Regions from separate parts of the Kribbella sp. NPDC051952 genome, predicted to be linked through region 1. Evidence: riboswitches for the same ligand, from Rfam matches in the RefSeq annotation. Region 1 holds a riboswitch; the other holds the start of a gene.
What was found. Region 1 has a riboswitch for ZMP and ZTP ahead of AB0L70_RS10235 (5-aminoimidazole-4-carboxamide ribonucleotide transformylase). Riboswitches for the same ligand answer to the same signal wherever they lie in the genome.
Positions count from the first base shown of each region.

Region 2: another riboswitch for ZMP and ZTP. It lies ahead of AB0L70_RS37145 (glycine hydroxymethyltransferase); the one in region 1 lies ahead of AB0L70_RS10235 (5-aminoimidazole-4-carboxamide ribonucleotide transformylase).

Region 1 covers NZ_JBFAXQ010000004.1:187,370-197,958, reverse strand. Annotated here, with positions in the region: gene AB0L70_RS10240 (S8 family serine peptidase) at 1-2,516, opposite strand, end outside; ZMP/ZTP riboswitch at 2,689-2,771, shown strand; gene AB0L70_RS10235 (5-aminoimidazole-4-carboxamide ribonucleotide transformylase) at 2,790-3,686, shown strand; gene AB0L70_RS10230 (AAA family ATPase) at 3,676-4,215, opposite strand; gene AB0L70_RS10225 (MoaD/ThiS family protein) at 4,264-4,527, opposite strand; gene AB0L70_RS10220 (exo-alpha-sialidase) at 4,524-5,612, opposite strand; gene AB0L70_RS10215 (2-hydroxyacid dehydrogenase) at 5,623-6,555, opposite strand; gene AB0L70_RS10210 (FAD-binding oxidoreductase) at 6,625-8,004, shown strand; gene AB0L70_RS10205 (cyclopropane-fatty-acyl-phospholipid synthase family protein) at 8,001-9,287, shown strand; gene AB0L70_RS10200 (PQQ-dependent sugar dehydrogenase) at 9,341-10,453, shown strand; gene AB0L70_RS10195 (general stress protein) at 10,529-10,589, shown strand, end outside.
Region 2 covers NZ_JBFAXQ010000034.1:4,434-15,022, forward strand. Annotated here, with positions in the region: gene AB0L70_RS37140 (acyl-CoA dehydrogenase family protein) at 1-1,609, shown strand, start outside; ZMP/ZTP riboswitch at 1,606-1,687, shown strand; gene AB0L70_RS37145 (glycine hydroxymethyltransferase) at 1,716-3,164, shown strand; gene AB0L70_RS37150 (DHA2 family efflux MFS transporter permease subunit) at 3,214-4,767, opposite strand; gene AB0L70_RS37155 (MarR family transcriptional regulator) at 4,830-5,300, shown strand; gene AB0L70_RS37160 (amidase) at 5,269-6,471, opposite strand; gene AB0L70_RS37165 (glycoside hydrolase family 9 protein) at 6,488-8,278, opposite strand; gene AB0L70_RS37170 (MFS transporter) at 8,423-9,631, opposite strand; gene AB0L70_RS37175 (helix-turn-helix domain-containing protein) at 9,628-10,194, opposite strand.

The sequences.
Region 1 (10,589 bases):
AAGGTACTCAGCACGCCCCGGTCGACGACCTGCGTGCCGTCGCCCCAGGTACTACCGAAGGTCGACTCGACCCTCGCCATGTCGCGCACGGCCTTCGCGTCGATCGGCTGGACCAGCGGCGAGCTGAACCGATTCGCGCTCTGGTAGACCTCGTACACGTCCGGGGTGGCCTGGTGGGCCTTCCTGGTCGGCTCCAACTGCCACCGGGTGATCGCTTCGGCGACGCCGGTCGAGGGGGCCGTCGTGGGGGTGACATAGATCCGGCCGGCACTCAGGTCGTCAGCGGTCACCGGCACGTGGTCGAACTGCCACTCGTCCTTGCCCTTGCCCCGCATATAGGCGACCGCACCCTGGGTGACGGTGGTCGGTTGCCCTTGGACCACGGGTGCCTTCACCTGGACCGCCTTGCGGGCATCCAGCGTGAACGAGGTGTCCTTGGCCACGTTGAGATTCGCTTCGATGGCGAACGTCGTCGTGTCTCCCGTGGGTACGAAGCTGTAAGCGCCGTACACGCCGGGCGTGACCCGGGTCTTGCCGCGGCCCTGGTCGTCCAGGAACAACTGGTTGTAATGGCCGTCACTGGCGTTGAACACATTCACGTAGCCACCGGAGACAGGCTTCCCGGCCCGGTCGAGCACGCGGACCGAGAGATCCTGCATCGGCGGCTCGTCGTACGCGTTCAGAGCCAGCCGCAGCCGTCGCTTGCCGGTGCTGTCGATCACGTCGAGCGCACCCTGCCAGTCGTTGTCCGCGAGCGTGACCCACGGCCCGACAAGATCGCTCAGGCCGGTCCGGTCGAAGGTCACGGTGGCGTCGGCGGTCCCGCCGGCCGGCACCGTCAGGGTGGCAGGGGTGACGACGACAGTGGACTCCGGCGCCGCCTTGTTCCAGATGGTCGTCTCCCGGTCGGCGAAGGTGAGCGTGACCGGCTCGGCGCTGGGGTTCGTCAGCGTCAGCGTGCGTCGCTGCGATGTCCCGTCGTCGTGCTTGACGCGTCCGTAGTCGATCGATCCGACGTCGGGGACGAGGCCTTCCGGCGAGGTCGCGACGTCCAGGTTGATCCGGCCGCTGCCGGTCCACCCCGCGTAGATGCCGTTGCTGTCGACGGCGCTGCTGCTCAATCGCGCCTTCAGTTGCTGCCAAGTCAGCTCCGGGTGCTGCTGGAGCAGCAGGGCGGCCGCTCCGGTCACCAGGGACGCGGACCGGGACGTGCCGAAACCCGTCTCGTACAGGTCGCCGTCGCGGGCGCCGGTGCGAGCGGCGAGGATGCTCGTGCCCGGCGCGGACAGCTCCGGCTTCTGCCGGAACGAGTTCGTCGGTCCCATGCTGGTGAAGAGGGCCCGGCCGCCGGTGTCGTTGAGCGCACCCACGGTCAGAGCGGAGGCAGCCGTTCCCGGCGTCTCGACGGTGAACGGCGAGGCGTAGATGTCCCCGTCGTCGCCGGCCGCCGCCACGAACAGCGTCCCGCTCTGCTGCGTCAGCCGGTCGACCGCGTCGGCGAGCAGGTCATCGCCCTGGTACGGAGCGCGTGCGCCGAGCCCGACGTTCACCAGGTCCGCGTGCTGGTCGACGGCCCATTCCATCGCAGCGATCAGCTCGGACACCGTGCCCTCGCCGGCCGCGTTCAGGATCTTGCCGGAGATCAGTTCGGCACCGGGTGCGATCCCCTTGCGAGCGCCGTCGGACCCCGCACCGTTGCCTGCCACCAGGGAGGCCAGCTGGGTGCCATGTCCGAGGTCGTCCTGCGGGCCTTCGCCGGTGAAGTCCGCGGCCGCCGTCACCTTGCCCTCGAGCGCCGGGTGGCCGGTGTCGATCCCGGAGTCGAGGATCGCGACCTTGACGCCGTGGCCATCGAGGCCGCGCCGCCACGCTGTCGGCGCCTGTACCTGTTGCAGATACCCGTCCAGCGGTGCGGCGGTCGTCGTGGGACCACTGGCCGGCTTGGTCGCGGGAGCGGGCTTGGTCACGGGGTCCGCGTGCAGCGCGGCGTCCAGCCAGATCTTGGTCGCACCGGCCGCGTGGTCCGTGGTCAGGGCAGTCCCGAAGGCCGCGGCACGAGCCTTCTGGATGCGGCCGGCGGTCGCGCCGATGCCGGTCAGAGTGCGTGTGGCGGTGAATCCACCGCTCGCCATCGTGCGGTCGCCGGAGTTGCGGACGATGACGGGCAGGTCCGTACGGTGCGCGTCGTCGTACCCCATCTCGACCAGCCCGGTCACGTCGAACAGCGAGGGATCGAGGACGGCGGGAACCAGGCTCGCGACGTCGTGCGGGATCACGCTGATCCGGCCGTGGTCGTTGTGTACGGCGTACCCGACCGCAGGCCGGCCGTCGCGGGCCTGCACGTCGACCTGCGGCCTGCCGTCAGGACCGGGGCGGAGCGTGACATGTTCGCCGGTCAGCAACGTCACCGTCGCTGCGCCGCGTAGCCCGGGCGCCTGCCCTTCGTCCCGGGTCGGGGGCGGGCCGGCTGCGGCCGCGGGCGCGAGGCCGGTCAACGCCAGCGCGCAACTGGCCACGAGTGCCGGTATCGGTAACGATCGTGGAAACCCCACCGGGGACACCATCCTTGCTCTTGGCACCTATCAGGTGCATGCGAATGCTCCCTGTGGTATCCGATCCAGACCGATAGGGCCACGAATCCGCGGTGACAGGAGCCCGACATGGCCGGAATCAGTCAGCACTAAGCTGGCCGTCAACCGCGACTGGCGAGGGTGGAGTACCACCGGGGAGCGGATGGTCAGAACAAGGCGTCGTCCGCCTGGGCGCCTCCGATTCTTCGGAGGTGCTGAATGCGTTATGGGATGAATCCACACCAACCCGCCTCGATGACGGTTCTGGGTGAGGCGCCGTTCGCGGTTGTTTCGGGGGCGCCGTCGTACATCAACGTGCTTGACGCGCTGACGGGGTGGCAGTTGGTGCGGGAGGCATCGAGGGCGTTCGGAGTGCCGGCGGCTGCGTCGTACAAGCATGTGTCGCCGGCTGGGGCGGCCGTTGGTGCGGACGCTTATGTGCGGGCGCGGGATGCCGATCCGAAGTCGTCGTACGGCGATTTCATTACGGTCTCGGAGCCTGTCGACGCGGAGTTGGCCGGCGTGCTGAAGAAGGTGGTGTCGGACGGGATCATCGCGCCCGGGTACGACGAGGGCGTGGTCGCGACGCTGGCTGCGAAGAAGCGGGGGACGTTCCTGGTGCTGGAGGCGGATGCGTCCGTCGAGCCGCCGGTGGAAGAGGTGCGGGAGTTCTACGGGCTGCGGCTGACGCAGCGGCGGGACGACGTGCCGCTGACACGCGAATTGCTGGATCCGGCGGTGCCGGACGCGGCGGCCCGGGATCTGGTGCTGGGGATGATCGTTGCCCGCTACACCCAGTCGAACAGCGTGGTGATGGTGAAGGACGGGATGGTCGTCGGGGTCGGGGCCGGTCAGCAGTCGCGGGTGGATTGCACGCAACTGGCGGGTGAGAAGGCTGCCACCTGGGCGCGTCGTTCGGGTGCGGTCTTGTCCGGTGTGTCGATGGTTTCGGACGGCGCGTTGCCGTTTGTCGACAACATTGAGGTGGCTGCCGGTTATGGGGTCGCGCATATCGCTGAGCCGGGCGGATCGATCCGGTCGGGCGAGGTGGCCGCGGCGTGTGCCGAGCGTGGAATCAGCTGGTCAACGACCGGGGTGCGGCTGTTCAGGCACTGAGTCGGTGGGTGCCTGAGGCAACCGCCTTGCGGACCTCGGCGGCGGTCTGACCGGCGTCGAGGTCCGTGGTGTCGAGCGCGTGCGGCTCCAGCTCGCCGAGGTTCGCGAACGCGCCGTGCAGGCCGGTGATTGCTTCGACGTTCTTGAGCTCGGTCTCGGCCCGTTGCCGGGCCCGGTCCAGCGTGGTCCCGAGGTCGGGACGGAGTACGACGTACGACATCGTCCACTCCCCCTCCGCCGCAGCCTTGAGGTACGGCGGAAGGAACCACGGCCCGATGATCCCGTCGACGACCACGTCGTACCCACCTCGAGCCCACACGTCGACCGCCGCCACGATCGCGTCGACGACCACCACGTTCTGCTGCTCGGCACCCGGCAGGTACGGCGGCACGAAGCCGGTGCGGATGGCCCGGAAGAACTCGTCGGTGGTCACGTGCACGGTCGGGCGGGTCGTGTCGGTTGCGACGAGGGTGGCAACTGTCGTCTTGCCTGATCCGGGGGCGCCGGTCAGGAGGAGTACGTCGGTCATGCCGCCAGACGCTAATCACATCGCGCGGCAAACGGCAGTCTTGTCTTTTCAGCCGCCGGCGACGCTAGGCAATATCAGGAGTTCGTCCCCGTCGGTCAGCTGCGTGCCCAGGCCGTCCAGATCGCGGATGTTGTCGTCGCCCAGGTAGATGTTCACGTGCCGGCGGATGGCGCCCTGCTCGTCCGTCAACCTCCTGCGCAGGGCCGGATCCAGCGCGGCGAAGACCTCGCCGACCGTGGCCCCGTCGACCTCCACCCGCTCGGCTCCAGCCGCGAACGGCCGCAGCACGGTCGGCAGGCGGACGGCGATCACCCGATCACCGCGGCCCGCACACTCAGTACGTCGGGCAGGTGGCTCACGACCTCGACCCACGTGTCACCGGCGTCCGCGCTCGCGTAGACGCAGCCGTCGCGAGTACCGACGTACACCCCGGCCGGATCGGCCATGTCGGTGGTGAGGGCATCGCGCAGGACCGGGATGTACGAGACGTCCGGCAGGCCTTTGGACAACGGCTCCCAGGTGGCCCCCGCGTCCCGGGACCGGTAGACGCGGCACTTGGCGTCGGTCGGGATCCGGTTCGCGTCCGCGACCAGCGGGAAGACGTACACGGTCTCCGGCTCGTGCGGATGCACCGCGATCGGGAACCCGAAGTCCGACGGCAGCCCGTCCGCGATCGACTTCCAGATCGCACCACCGTCGTCGGACCGGTAGACCCCGTGATGGTTCTGCGCGAACATCCGATCCGGTACGTCGGGATGCGCGGCGAGCTTGTGCACACACTGGCCGAACTCCGGATACGGGTCGGGGAAGAATTTCGCCTGGATCCCCTGGTTCGCCGGCTCCCACGACGTTCCGCCGTCGGCGGTCCGGTAGACGCCGCCGGTCGACATCGCGACGCTGACCCGATCGGGATCGGACGGATGCGGCAGGACCGTGTGCACGGCCTGCCCGCCGAACCCGGCGCCCCACTCCTTGCGGTGCGGGTGGTCCCACAGCCCGCGGACCAGTTCGAACGTCACTCCCCCATCGGTCGACTTCCACAGTGCCGATGGCTGGGTCCCGGCGTACACAACGCCCGGCTGCCCGACCGGACCGGGCTGAATCTGCCAGACCCGCTCGAGGGAAGCCTCGGCGTCGGCCGGGAACCCGATCGAGCCCTCCGGCGGCTCGGCCCAGGTCGCACCGAGGTCGTCGGAGTGGAAGACCGCCGGACCCCAGTGCTCACTGGTCCCGCCGGCGAAGATCCGCGGCCGCTCACCTCGGGTGTCGATGCCCACGGCGTACACGCCCTGCATCTCGAACTCCGGCCCGTCGAGGGTCCAGTTCTGCCGGGCGGCGTCGCTCCGGCCGATCCACAGACCCTTCTTGGTCCCGATCAGCAGTACGGCCTCGGACATCGGTGTCCTCCTAACGTGGCGGGCCCGCCACGACGTTGATCAGTGGTTCGCCGGATGCGTAACGCTCCAGTTGTGCACGCACAAGCCGGGCAACTCGCGGCGGGAAGGCCGTCGAGGCGCCACCCCGGTGCGGGTTGATCAGCACGTTCGGAGCAGACCACAGCGGATGTCCGGCGGGCAACGGTTCGGGATCGGTCACGTCCAGCGCGGCGCGGATGCGGCGCGTCTCCAGCTCGGCGATAAGCGCATCGGTATCCACCACGACACCGCGAGCGACATTGACGAGCAGCGCGCCGTCCTTCAGCTGCGCCAGGAACTTCGCGTCGACCATCCCCCGCGTCTCCGCGGTCGCCGGAGTCAGCAGTACGACGACATCCGCGCGCGGCAACAGCTCCGGCAGCTCGGAGATCGCATGCACGCCGTCCCGCGCCCGCCGCGCGACCCGGATCACGTCGCACTCGAACCCGTTCAGCCGACGCTCCAGCGCCTCCCCGATCGACCCGTACCCGAGGATCAGCACCGTCCGGTCCGCGAGCGAGTCGTCGACCTCGTCGTACGACGCGGGCCAGACATGCTCGGCCTGGTTGCGAATGGCCCGCGGCAGCCGCCGGTACGTCGCCAGGATCAGGCCGACCGCGAGCTCGGCGGTGGAGGCGTCGTGGACGCCGCGGGCATTGCACAAGGTGACGCCGCCGGCCAGATGCGGCAGCACGTTCTCGAAGCCGGCGGTCTGCAGTTGCACGACCTTCAGTGCGGGCATGTCCCGGACCACCTCGGCCACCTTCGCGCCGCCCATGTACCCCGGGACGTAGAACTCGACCTCGGCCAGCGACGCCGGCCGCTCACCACCGTCGTAGAAGTCCACGTCGTACCCGGCGGGCAACCCACCGAGGAAGCTGTCGGGGTCCTCCCAGGGCAGCCACGCCTTCACCAGATCAGCCATGCCGTAGAACTTACCCCCGGGTGATAGATGTCCCATGCCAGACGCCGGGCATAGTCGTACTCTGGATCGGTGCCTTCGACATCGGATCTGGCGGCGACGCTCGAGCATGATCAGGCCGTAGGACGGCTGCGCGAGTCGTATCAGCGCATCCCCACCGGGGACCCCGTCCGGCTGGCGAAGCGCAGTTCGAACCTCTTCCGGCCGAGAACCGAGGTCGACCGCCCCGGGCTGGACGTGTCGAAGCTGACCGGCGTGATCAGCGTCGATCCGGTCGCCCGGACCGCCGACGTCCAGGGCATGTGCACCTACGAGGACCTGGTCGCGGCGACGCTGCCGCACGGGCTGGTCCCGATGGTCGTCCCGCAACTGAAGACGATCACCCTCGGCGGTGCGGTCACCGGCCTCGGCATCGAGTCGTCGTCGTTCCGGGCCGGCCTGCCGCACGAGTCCGTCCTCGAGCTCGACATCCTCACCGGCGCCGGTGAGGTGGTCACCGCGCGACCCGACGGCGAGCACGCGGACCTGTTCCGGATGTTCCCGAACTCCTACGGCACCCTCGGCTACGCGACCCGGCTGCGGATCGAGCTGGACAAGATCTCGCCGTACGTCGCGCTGCGCCACGTCCGCCTCGGTCTCGACGAACTGGCTCCGGCGATCGACGAGATCGTTGCTTCCGGCACGTACGACGGGACGCCGGTGCACTTCGTCGACGGGGTCGCGTTCAGCCCGTCGGAGGCCTATCTGACGCTCGGACGGAACAGCGACGCCGCCGTCCGGACCAGCGACTACACCGGCCAGCAGATCTTCTACCGCTCGATCCAGCAACGGCAGACCGACTTCCTCACCGCGCACGACTACCTCTGGCGCTGGGACACCGACTGGTTCTGGTGCTCGGCCGCGTTCGGCGCCCAGCAGCCGGTCGTGCGGCGGCTCTGGCCGCGACGCTGGCGGCGGAGCGACGTGTTCCACAAGATCATCGGCTTCGAGAACCGGCACCATTTCGCCGCGCGCCTGAGCAAGCGCCGCGGCCAGCCGGATCGTGAACGCGTCGTCCAGGATGTGGAGATCCCGGCCGACCGGCTGGCCGGCTTCCTGCGCTGGTTCGACGCCGAGGTCGGGATGCGGCCGGTCTGGCTGTGCCCGCTGCGGCTGCGCGGTGACCAGGACTGGCCGCTGTACCCGCTCAAACCCCGCGAGACCTACGTCAACGTCGGCTTCTGGGGCACCGTCGCGATCGCCGACGGTGCGGCCGACGGCGACGTCAACCGCCGGATCGAGGCGGCCGTCGCCGAGTTCGGCGGGCACAAATCGCTGTACTCCGACGCTTACTACGACCGAGACACCTTCGACCGGCTCTACAACGTCCCGGCCCTGACCGAGGTGAAGCAACGCTATGACCCGAACGCCCGGCTGACCGGGCTCTACGAGAAGGCGGTGACGCGGCGATGACGACGCTCGCGACCCAGGTTTCGATCGCTGACGCACTCACGACCGTGACCCCGGACGGCCTGCCGTTCCGGTTCACGGCGTACGACGGCAGCGCGACGGGCCCGGAGGACTCGCCGATCCACATGCATCTCGCCTCCGAGCGCGGCCTGTCCTACGTACTCACGGCACCCGGTGACCTCGGCCTGGTCCGTGCGTACGTGATGGGTGACCTGGAGATCACCGGCATCCACGAGGGCAACCCGTACGACCTGATGCGGATGATGCTCAACCAGGTGCACTTCGAGCGCCCGACGCCGTCGGAGGCCCTCCGGATCGTCCGCGGGCTCGGCTGGAACCACCTGAAGCCACCGCCTCCCCCGCCGCAAGAGCACCTGCCGAAGTGGCGCCGTACGTTCGAGGGTCTGCGGCACTCGAAGGCGCGGGACAAGGCGGCGATCCACCACCACTACGACGTGTCGAACACGTTCTACGAGTGGATCCTCGGGCCGTCGATGACGTACACCTGCGCGGTTTACCCGACGGCGGACGCGACGCTGGAGCAGGCGCAGCACGAGAAGTACGACCTGGTCGCGCGCAAGCTCGACCTCAAGCCGGGGCAACGGCTCCTCGACGTCGGCTGCGGCTGGGGTGGCATGGTCCGGCACGCGGCTCGCGAGTACGGCGTCCACGCGCTGGGCGTCACATTGTCGGCGGCGCAGGCGGAGTGGGCGACCGAGGCGATCAAGCGGGAAGGGCTGGAGGACCGGGCGGAAGTGCGGTTCCTGGACTATCGCGACGTACCCGAGCGGGACTTCGACGCGATCAGCTCGATCGGGCTGACGGAGCACATCGGCGTACGCAACTATCCGTCGTACTTCGGGTTCCTGCTGGACCGGCTGAAGCCGGGCGGGCGGCTGCTGAACCACAGCATCACGCGGCCTGACAACCGGTTCCGCAACACCGGCGCGTTCATCGACCGGTACATCTTCCCGGACGGCGAGCTGATCGGGTCCGGGCGGATCATCGCCGAGGCCCAGGACGCCGGGTTCGAGGTCCGGCACGAGGAGAATCTGCGCGAGCACTATGCGCTGACGCTCGCGGCGTGGTCCGACAACCTGGTCGAGCACTGGGACGAAGCTGTCGCTGAGGTCGGCCACGGGACCGCCAAGGTCTGGGGGCTCTACCTGGCCGCGTGCCGGGTCGGCTTCGAGCGCAACAACACCCAGCTCCACCAGTTCCTGGCCGTGAAACTCGACGACAACGCCGACGCGCACTTCCCGCTCCGCCCGAACTGGCTGAGCTGAACCGATTTGGGCCGTGCGGTGTAGTAGGGGGTAGGACCAGCAGAGGAGACGGCGTGGGCGGGACGACGGTCAGGCGACGGGGGCGCGGGGCGGTGGTGCTGGCCACGGTGGCTTTGGTGGCGGGGTGCTCGGACGACGGCGGTACGCCGACGCCCGGGCCCGCCGCGCCGGGCACCTCGAGCACGGCCTCCGGGCCGGCCTCGGTGCAGCTCACGGTGGCTTCGACGGTGGCGACGGGGATCGAGGTGCCGTGGGGGCTGGCGTTCCTGCCGGACCAGAGTGCGCTGGTGGCCGAGCGGGACTCGGGGAAGATCAAGCGGATCGCCGACGGGCAGGTGAGTGACGTCGGCGAGGTGGATGACGTGAATGCGTCGTCGGAGGGTGGGCTGCTCGGGCTGGCCGTCGATCCTGGGTATCCGGGCCGGCCGTACATCTACGCGTACTACTCCGGCGGCGACGACAACCGGATCGCGCGGATCACGTACCAAGGCGGCAAGTTGTCCGATCAGCAGGTGATCCTCGAGGGGATCCCGTCGGCCGCCATCCACAACGGCGGCCGGCTGCGGTTCGGGCCCGACGGGTTCCTGTACGCCGGGACCGGCGACGGCTCGGATCGGCCGAACTCGCAGGACGACGGGTCCCTGGGCGGGAAGATCCTGCGCATCACCACCGACGGCAAGGCCGCGCCGGGCAACCCGGACGGCCGCGTGTGGATCACCAAGGGGCACCGGAACGTGCAGGGGCTCGCGTTCGACGGCAGCCAGTTGTACGCCGCCGAGTTCGGGCAGAACACGTGGGACGAGTTGAACGTCATCACGCCCGGCAACAACTACGGCTGGCCGGGTGCCGAGGGGATCAGTCAGCTTGATGGGATGACTGATCCGATCGCTCAGTGGCATACGTCGGATGCATCGCCGTCGGGGATCGCGTTCGCCAAGGGACACATCTTCATGGCGTCGCTGCGCGGTGAGCGGCTGTGGGCGATACCTGTTGCCGGAGGCAAGCGAGTTGGCGAGCCGCAGGCGTTCTTCACCAACAAGTACGGGCGTTTGCGGACAGTTGAGGCAGCTCCGGACGGTTCGTTGTGGGTGACGACGTCGAATACTGACGGGCGTGGGGACACCAAGGACGGCGACGATCGCATCCTGCGGATCACGATCGGCTGATTGCCAACCGTTTCAACTCTTCGGTCGTCTGGTACTTGTTGGGAGAGACCCACACGACCTGAGGAGGAGATCGGCATGCAGACCGGCCAGGGGCCCGTTGTTCCCAGCAGTGTGATCGCGGCGGTGAGCAGCTTCG
Region 2 (10,589 bases), on a different contig from region 1:
TTTCGCGGTAACGAATCAGGCTCCCCCACTGCGGGGCGTGAACTTCTTCACCCAGGACAGGGCGCTCGGTGACGCTCTGCGCCCGTACGCCGACCTCGCCGACGACCCCGGTCTGCACCGGATCGGAGCGGTCGCGGGGTCGGCGGAGGCGCTGTCCCAGGCCCTCCCGGCGAACCAGAATCCGCCGGTCCTGCGCACCCACGACCGCTACGGGAACCGGATCGACGAGGTCGAGTTCCACCCGTCGTGGCACTGGCTGATGGAGCGGGCGGTCGGGTTCGGGCTGCAGGCGGCGCCGTGGACGAGCGACCAGCCGTCGCCGCACCTGACCCGGGCGGCCGGCTTCTACGTCTGGTCGCAGGTCGAGCCGGGCCACGCGTGCCCGATCTCGATGACGTACGCCGCCGTACCCGCGCTCAGGGCGGATGAGCGGTTGGCCAAGGAGTGGATCCCGCAACTCGCGTCCAAGGAGTACGACGTACGACGCCTGCCTGCCGCGGAGAAGACCGGGGTCCTCGCCGGGATGGGGATGACCGAGAAGCAGGGCGGGTCGGATGTCCGGGCGAACCTGACCACGGCCACGCCCACCGGTGGCGACGGTGAATACCAGCTCAACGGTCACAAATGGTTCTGCTCGGCGCCGCAGGTCGACGTCTTCCTCGTACTGGCGCAGGCGCCGGACGGACTGAGTTGCTTCGTCGTGCCGCGGGTGCTTGCTGACGGCAACCGGAACGCGTTCGCACTGCAGCGGTTGAAGGACAAGCTCGGGAATCGTTCCAACGCCTCGAGTGAGGTCGAGTTCCACGGGACCATCGGCTACCGATTGGGTGACGAGGGCGCCGGCGTCCGCACGATCATCGAGATGGTTGCCGCGACGCGATTGGACTGCGTGCTGGGGTCCGCGGCGCTTCAACGTCGTGCGTTGGTCGAGGCGCTTTGGCACACCCGCCACCGCTCCGCGTTCGGTGGATTACTGGCCGACAAGCCGGCCATGCAGAACGTGCTCGCGGACCTCGCCCTGGAGAGCGAGGCGGCCACGGCCCTCGCCATGCGCCTCGCCGCAGCCGTCGACAGCCCGCTCCCCGAGGCCGCGGCCTTCCGCCGCATCGGGCTTCCGTTGGCGAAGTTCTGGGTCTGTAAGCGGACTCCGTTCATGGCTGCCGAGGCGCTCGAGTGTCTGGGTGGGAACGGTTTCGTGGAGGAGTCCGGGATGCCGCTGCTCTTCCGGGAGTCGCCGTTGAACTCCATCTGGGAAGGCTCGGGGAACGTCAACGCATTGGACGTTCTCCGGGCGCTCCGGCGACCGGAGTCGTTGGAGGCCTGGCTGCTCGAGGTTGGCGCGGCGCGTGGTGCCGACGATCGGCTCGACACCGCGGTGAACGACGTACTGCAAGCGCTTGCAGACGTCGAAGGGGCCGAAGCGGGAGCCCGTCGGCTGGCGGCCCGGATGGGCTTGTGCGTGCAGGCATCGCTGCTCGTGCGGCACTCGACACCGGAGGTGGCCGACGCGTTCGTGGCGTCCCGGTTGGCCGGGGATTGGGGCGGTGTCTTCGGCACCCTCCCGCGGACCACACCGTTCCAGACGATCCTCGACCGCACGATAGGGTGAGGCGTCGCGACTGGCGCGCTGAGGTGGAGAACCACCGGGGAGCGAAATCCGTCGGCACCGTGCGCCTGGGTGCCTTCGACCCACTGCAACCGCAGGAGAGACAACGATGACTCAGACCTTCGACGCAGCCGCCGCGTCGGCCGCGTACCGCAACGCGCTCGAGGTGATCGGCGCGGTGGAGCCCACCATCGCCGGCGCGATCAAGGCCGAACTGGCCGACCAGCGGTCCTCGCTGAAGCTGATCGCGAGCGAGAACTACGCCTCCCCCGCCACCCTGCTCACGATGGGCAACTGGCTCTCGGACAAGTACGCCGAGGGCACCATCGGCCACCGCTTCTACGCCGGCTGCCAGAACGTCGACACCGTCGAGCAGACCGCTGCGGATCACGCGCGGGCACTCTTCGACGCGCCGCACGCCTACGTCCAGCCGCACTCCGGCATCGACGCGAACCTGGTCGCCTTCTGGGCGATCCTGGCCCAGCGGATCGAGTCCCCGGCGCTGGCCGAGGCGGGCGCCAAGCACGTCAACGACCTGTCCGACGAGGACTGGACCAAGCTCCGCAAGGCGCTCGGCGACCAGAAGATGCTCGGCATGTCGCTCGATGCCGGCGGTCACCTGACCCACGGCTTCCGGCCGAACATCTCCGGCAAGATGTTCAACCAGCACTCGTACGGCACCGACCCGGAGACCGGGCTGCTCGACTACGACGAGGTCGCCCGGAAGGCGCGCGAGTTCAAGCCACTCATCCTGATCGCGGGCTACTCGGCGTACCCGCGGAAGGTGAACTTCGCCAAGATGCGCGAGATCGCCGACGAGGTCGGCGCGACGCTGATGGTCGACATGGCCCACTTCGCCGGCCTGGTCGCGGGCAAGGTGTTCAGCGGCGACTTCGACCCGGTCCCGCACGCGCACGTCACCACGACCACCACGCACAAGTCGCTCCGCGGCCCGCGCGGCGGCATGGTGCTCTGCCAGCCCGAGTACGCCGATTCCGTCGACCGCGGGTGCCCGATGGTCCTGGGTGGCCCGCTCAGCCAGACGATGGCCGCGAAGGCGGTCGCACTGGCCGAGGCCCGGCAGCCGTCGTTCCAGGAGTACGCGCAGGCGGTCGCGGACAACGCGGTCGTGCTGGCCGAGGGTCTGATGAAGCGCGGCGTGAAGCTCGTGACGGACGGCACCGAGAACCACCTGGTCCTGCTCGACGTCTCGTCGTACGGGATCACCGGCCGGCAGGCCGAGTCCGCTCTGCTCGACGCGGGCATCGTGACGAACCGGAACGCTGTACCGCGCGACCCGAACGGCGCCTGGTACACCTCGGGCGTCCGGATCGGTACGCCGGCGCTGACCACGCGCGGCTTCGGCGCCGACGAGTTCGACCGGGTGGCCGAGCTCATCGTCGACGTGATCTCCTCCACCACGCCGACCACGACGTCCGCCGGTGCTCCGTCGAAGGCGAAGTACGTCCTCGCCGACGGTGTCGCGGACAAGACCCGCGCCGCCTCGGCCGAGTTGCTCGACAAGCACCCGCTGTACCCGGGCCTCGAGCTCAGCTGACCCGAACGACAGCGCCCGCTCCCCCCTCCGGGAGCGGGCGCTGTCGTGTTCACGCGTCCTGCTGGACTCCCATCAGAACCTCCGGCGACGCCTTCTTCGCGCGCCGCGGCATCAGCAGCGCGGCCAGTACGGCGCCGACGACCGCGATGCCCGCTGACACCCACATGGTGGTGTTGAGGCTTGTCAGGAACGCATCGCGTACGTCGTTCAGCAATTCACCCGACCCGGTCTTCGCAGCGACCGCGAGCCCGCCGCCGACACCCTTCTCGACCGCGTCTGCCGCCTGACCGGGCAGCCCGGTCGTGTCCACGTTGTTGCGGTAGACCGAATTGAGCACCGTCCCCAGCACCGCGACGCCGACCGTGCCGCCGACCTGGCGGAACGCCTGCAGCAGACCGGATCCGGTCCCGGCCCGCTCCGGGTCGAGCACCCCGAGCGCCGCGTTCATTGCCTGCGGCATCGAGCAGCCCAGCCCGAATCCGACCACCACGAACCAGATCGCCGTGTACCCGTACCCGGTGTCGAGATCCGTGAAGGCCCCGAGCGCGAACCCGACCGCCATCACCACGAACCCGATCATCACGACCAGCCGCGTCCCTGCCTTCGCCTCCACCGGCTCGGCCAGCTTCGCGCCGAGCGTCATCCCGCCGATGAACGGCAGCAACTTCAGACCGGTGTGCAGCGCGTCGGATCCGTTGATGCCTTGGAAGTACTGCGGCATTGTGAACAGCAACCCGAAGATCGCGAACACCGAGACCGTGAGCAGGACCGCCCCGCCGGTGAAGGTCCTCTCGGCGAACAACCGCAGCTCGATCAACGGCTGCGTGTTGCGCCGCTGCCACACCAGGAAGCCGGCGATCAGTACGACGGCCAGCCCGAGGAACAGCACGGTCTCACCATCGCCCCACGAGGTCTCGCCGGCCTTCGTCACGCCGTACACCAAGGCGGCCAGACCGGCGCTGGACAAGATGATGCCGAGCCAGTCGATGGCGGGCCGCCTGGAGCTCCTGGTTTCGGGGATCAGCAGCGTGACCGCAAGGGCCGCGATCAGGGCGATCGGAACGTTCATGAAGAAGATCCACTGCCAACCGGCGTGGTCGAGCAGCAGGCCGCCGACGATCGGGCCGAGCGGCATACCGATGCTGTTGGCAACGACGAAGAACCCGATCGCCTTCTTCCGGTCCTCCTCGGTGCGGAACAGCACCGTGATCAGCGAGAGCGCCACCGGGACGATCATCGCGGCGCCGATCCCGAGGAAGGCGCGGGCCGCGATCAGGGTCTCGGCCGAGTCGGCCAGCGCACAGGCGAGCGACGCGGCGCCGAACAGGGTCAGCGCGATCGCGATGATCTTGCGCCGGCCGTACCGGTCGCCGAGCAGGCCGGCCGGCAGCAGGAGCGCCGCGAGGACCAGGTTGTAGCTGTTCGCCATCCACTGCAGCTGGCTGGTGGAGGCATCCAGATCGGAGGCCAGCGTCGGCAGCGCGACGTTGAGCACCGTCGTGTCCAGGCCGAGCACGAGCACGGCGAGGCAGAGCGCGATGAGTACGCCGAAGCGGCGGGCGCCGGTCAGCGTCGGCCCGTCGGCATGGGAGGTCGTGGTCATGGATTCAAGTTATCAAAAGTTTGTGATAGTTGCGATATATAAAATTACTGTAAGCTTCAACCATGGCGCCGCAACCCAGCCCGCAGGAGACCAGCCAGTTCGTCGAACGGTTCGCGGGCGTGCTCGCGAACAGCGGCGTACCGACCATGTCGGCCCGGGTGATGGGCGCGATGCTGGTCAGCCCGACCGGCACGATGACCGCCGCCGAGCTGGCCGAGTCCCTGAAGATCAGCCAGCCGGCCGTCTCCGGAGCGGTCCGCCAGCTGCTGCAGGTGTCCTTCATCTCGCGCGAGCGACTGCCCGGCTCGCGCAAGGACCACTACCGGATCCGTGACGACGTCTTCGCCGCGATCCTGGAGCGCCGCAACCAAATGCTCGGCGAATGGGAGTCCACCAGCCGCTCCGGCGCCGAACTCTTCGGCCCCGACACCACCGTCGGCCGGCGCCTCACCGAAGCAGCGGACTTCTTCGCCTTCATCCACGAAGACATGGACCTCATGATCAAAGGCTGGCGCGCCGAGCACCCACGCTGACCGGCGGCCGAGGCAGCCCGGCCTGAACCCGCCGAGCCACCGCCACCGCGGCATCGTCCGCCCAGTGCGGCGCGACGATCTGCGCGCCCACCGGCAGGCCGTCCAGCAGCCCGACCGGCACACTCACCGCGGGATGACCGGTCACGTTGAAGTACCAGCACGGATCGCCGGTGACGATGTTCGGCTCGTGCTGGTCGTAGCCGTGGGCAACATCCAGCGTGGTCGGGGTGACGAGCGCGTCCACCTCGGCGAACAGGTCGGCAAGCGCGGTGTTGTTGTGGTCACGGATCTCGCGAGCCCGGTTCGAAGCCGCCGCCTCCGCGCCTCGACCGGCATCCAGCCCTGACAACACCAACCACGCCTCCTCGGTCGGTAGAAGCTCGAGCGGTACGTCGACCACCGTCACGTCGGCCGCGCTGAGCCGGTCACGCACGACCTGATCGACCGCGGGATTGGCGGGACAAGCCCCCAGCGTCGAGTGATACGCAACGCGCCACGGCCGCTCGGACTCGACCGGCACCGGCCAATGCGGCAGAGCGGCTGGGTCCAGGCGATGCGGACCGCTGGCGATGCTCGTCGCCAGGATCACGTCATCGAGGTCCGCACCGATCAGCCCGATCGTGGTGAGTCCGCCGAGCGGACGACCGCCCGGCCGCGGGACCCGTCCGTAAGTCCCCTTCAAACCAACCACTCCGCAGAACGCCGCGGGAATCCGGAGCGATCCGCCCGAGTCTCCCCCGGTCGCCAGCGGCACGACCCCGGCCGCGACAGCCGCCGCACCACCCGCCGTCGAGCCGCCGGACGAGCGCGTCAGGTCCCACGGATTGCGCGTGTAGTCGGACCCGGTCCAGCCGAAGGTCTGCGACACCGCCCCGGGTCTGGCCCGCGTCGAGCGACCAATCGGTACGGCGCCCGCGGCCACCAACCGAGTCACGATCGGCGCGTGAACAGGCGTCTGCCCCTTGATCAAGAACGGAACGCCGGCAAGCGCACCACCCGGATCCACCCGCTCAGCGGCCGCGCGGGCACCACCAGGATCGAACTCCTCCAGAAAGTGCAGGACCGGGTCGAGGCGGCGAGCAGCGTCCAGCGCCGCTTCAACCACCTCGACCGCAGTCCGCGCACCCGAGTAGACGTCGGCCACGATCGCCGCCGCAGGACCGATAGCCACCGGGTGAGTCTAAATGTCAGCGCGTCAACGCATAGACCGCGATCGCGGCGAAGTCGTCGGCCGGTTCGGAAGCCTGCCAGGACCGTACGTCGTCGACGTACCGCGACCCGTGTCCGGTGAACTCGGCGTACCGATCGACACCATCCGCAGGACACGGCGTCATCCCGTCCAGGTGATCACCCAAACCTTCCTCGAACAGCTCCTCCGAGTTCGGCCCGTTCACGACCGCACCGACCAGTTGCTTACCGGTGATGTTCGCGATCTGGTGATGCGGGCACCGCTCGGCGTTCGTCCCGACGCCGACCATGAACGACACTCCCCAGGCATTCGCGCCGAAATTCCAGGCCAGCTGCTGTTCGCCGAAGTCGTCGTACCGACGGTCTCCCGTCACCTTGCGATACAGCTGCGCGGTCGCCGCGAGCCCGAACGCATGCGGTACGGCGTCGAAGTTGTCGTACTGCGCTCCGGCCCGGAACGGGTCCGCCGACGCACGCTCCAGCCCGATCTCGAGCTGCGCCTTCAGATCGCCCACCAACTGGCGAACCAGCGGCCGGTCCGACCGCGCGGCCTTGATCAGATCCGCGTGAGCCAGTGCGCTCACGTCGTACAGGTTGAGTGTGTCGCCGCCCGCTTCGTGCTCGATGTACTGCGTGGCCCAATAGCCGGCCTGCTTCAGCCAAGCACCCGCCCGCGGATCACCCAGCCGCCGCGCCGCGAGAGCAAGTTCTGTCGCGCCGAGCTCGAGGTCATCCCGCCACGCCGACTCCGGATAGAAGGCGAAGGGCAACGAAGTGACGAGCTGACCGACGTTCTTGGTCTGCGCCTGTGCGTAGATCTGCGCGGCCGTCTCCAGGTGACGACGCGCCTGCGCCCTGTTCGTCTCGACCTGCGCGGCCAATGCGAACGCTGCCGCCGTACGACCGGCCAGGTTCGGACTGATCGGCTTGCCCGGCGCCGCGGCCCGGAAGACCGGGCGGTTGCGCAGGAAGCGTTCGGACGGATCGGTCAGGTGATCGTCGACCTCGGGCAACCGCCACACATCGTGGTCACCGACGAACGTCTCCTCGACGTTCCCCGCACCGGCGCCGACCTGGATGTACAGCGTCTTCGTGCGCGAGTCCCACATCTTGTCCAGCCAGTTCAACCCGTGCCGAGCTTCGTCCAGCACCTTGCGATCCGGCGTCCGCGCATCCCGGGCCGATGCCCACAGCAACGATTCCGAGTACGCCGCGATATGGGTGAACTTCAGGTAGTCGCCGGCGTCGTACCAGCCGCCCTCGACATCCACCGGACCACCGATCCGGCGGAGCTCACCAACGGTCTGATCGCTGTCCGGATCGACGAACGTCGGCGTCTCGTACACGTACGCCGCCCGGTCCGTGAGGTGCGCCGGCTTGCGCCCGAGCGACCCGGGTACGACGTTCTTCCCGTCCCGCTGCTCGGTGAAGAACGTGACCGCCTTGTCCTTCGCACCGGTCGCCAGCGCGGCACCGTTGGCCCGCACGACGAAGCTCGACGCGGACGCGACCCCAGGCACCTCGAGCCGGTAGTTCCCCGGCACCTTCAGCGCGGACAGATCCAGCTGATAGACGTGCTGGTACGTCGCATTCCACTCCCCCGCGTCACCGCCGACCCGCCCGGTCAGCACCCGGCGCCCGTGCCCGTCGACCACTTGATAGCGAGCCCCCGCCGCGGCCGCCCGCGTCATCACGTACGCCGCTTTGCCGTCGAAAGCGCCGTACCCCAACTGGTTCACCCGGACCACACCATCGGCCGCGGCAGCTGCTACCGGGACGCTGCTGCTCATCGGTCCCACCACCAGACCCGCCGCCACCACCATCGATCCGACCCGACGCAAGGACCTCACGATTGCCGCCTCCCACCAATCGTTAGGAAACTTTCCTATTGCTTGGACGGAAGGTAGCGCACGCGATCCCCCGGAGTACAGAGTTCAGCTGCGCAGGCGCGAGGCCGACCACACCATCAGCCCGGCGAACGCGGTCCCGAGCAGGGCACAGGAGACCGCCACATCGGCCAGCGAGATCAGCGCACCGAAACCCGTCATCGCCAACGGCATCAGGCCGTCGTCGGAGAGGCTGACGATGCTCGAGGTACGGCCCAGGTACGCCGGCTCGATGGTCTGCTGGAACGCGCCGGACAGGTACGCCGACGCGAGGCCGGCGGTGAACCCGATCATCCCCATCGCAACGAGCACCAACGGCCGCGGCACGAACCCGATCATCACGCAGCCGGCCGCCTGGGGAATGAGCGCGAGCAGACCGGCCCGCGCGGGCCGTTGCGGCTTCCAGCGCATCGCGATCAGCGCGCCCGCCGCGGCGCAAATCCCGGAGCAGGCCTGGAACAGACCGAGCGACGCCGATCCCCACCCATCCAGCTGAGTGCGCTGGACCAGGCCCACGGCCAGCACCGGCCCGACGCAGAGGTTCAGTCCGAAGAACGCGATCACCAGCGTCCGGGCGACCTGGTCGCGACGCAGGTACTTGAAACCCTCGGACAGGTCGCGGCGGATCGAGTGTCCGCTGGGCGCGGGCCGCGGAAACCGGGGCCGGACCACGAACGCCAGCGCAAGCGCGATCACCCCGAACGAGACCGCATCCACGACCATCACAGTCATCAGTCCGCCGTGTGCCACGAGCAGACCGCCAAGCGGCGCACCCACGAACACGGCCAGCCGGTTGGCCAGCTGTCGTCCCGCCGCCAGCGGAACGAGGTCGTCGGAGCGCACCATCCGTCGCGGCAGCGTGCCCGACGCCGGGTTGTAGAGCGCATCCACAGCGCCGAAGAGAACCGCCACCGTCAGCAGCAGCGGCAACGAGACGCCGGCGGAAGCCACGACGACCGCGGCAGCGACGAGTACGGCGATCCGCCCGAGGTTGGCCGCGATCATCGTGCGGCGGGCATCGAGGCGGTCGGCCAGCGCACCGCCGAACAGCAGGAACAACGCCCGCGGCAGTGCACCGATACCCATCACCAGACCGGCGGCAGCCGGTGAGGCGACCTGCGCCGCACTCCAGGCCAGGCCGATGTACCAGGCGACGTCACCGGCCTCCGACACCGCGCCGGACAGGATCCAGGCATGCACTCGCCGATCCCGGCGCAGCGGTGGGAGGGTGCCCGTCTCGGGGGCAGCGGTGCTCATGGCCTGGCCGGAACACCGTGCGAGAACACGTACACCGGCACGGCGGACGGCTCGTCCGAGGGACTCTCGTAGTACTCCTGGATCAGATCCGTGATCCGGGTGGACAACTCGGTCAGCCGCTCCGGCGTCAGGGTCAGCCAGCTCTCGGTGGCGAACGCGGCCCGGACCCACTCGTCGCCGTACTCGCTGCGCCGCTCGAACCACTGCCGGACCTTGTCCGCGTGGTGAGTGAGATTCCTCTCCTCGGCCACGGTTGCGATCAGCTCGGCGGCCGGTTCACCACCCGCGTCGGCGACCGACCAGGAGTACGACGACCGGGTGCTGCGCCACCAGCGCTCGCGGCGGTTCTTGGCCAGCTCCGGCGCCTCCTCGATCACTCCGGCGGTCGCCAGCACCTTCAGGTGGTGGCTGATGTTGCCGACCAGTTCGCCGGTCCGCTCGGCCAGTTGTGAGGCGGTGGCGGGCCCGTCCACGCCGATCAGGTCGATCAGTCGGCGGCGCAGCGGATGGTGGATCGCGGCGATCACCGACGGGTCGGCCGGGCGCCTGTTCCGGGGGCTCATGCGGTCACCCTAGATTCCACAAGAGCTCTTGCACAAGAGCTCTTGTGAATCAGATTTCACGCTCGCGGCAATCCACACCCGACTGGTAGAGATAGCCACATCGTGAGATCTGGTCTCAAGATGCAGGATTGACAGTTGCAATGTACGGCTCTGGGACTGACGCTTGTGAGCATGCTCGCTGCCCGCTCCACTCACCTCGTAGGTCGGATTCATGTCGACCTCGGGCGGATGCGCAGCGCCATCTGTTGTCCTTCGATGTTCTGACAGCGACCCCGCCGGGCCCGACGACGGCCCCTGATCACCCCCGATCACCGCTGGGTGCGCACCGCGCGGAACGCATCGAACCGACGACGCTTCGATCCTGCCGCCAGCGGACGCACCTGTCACGAGGACTA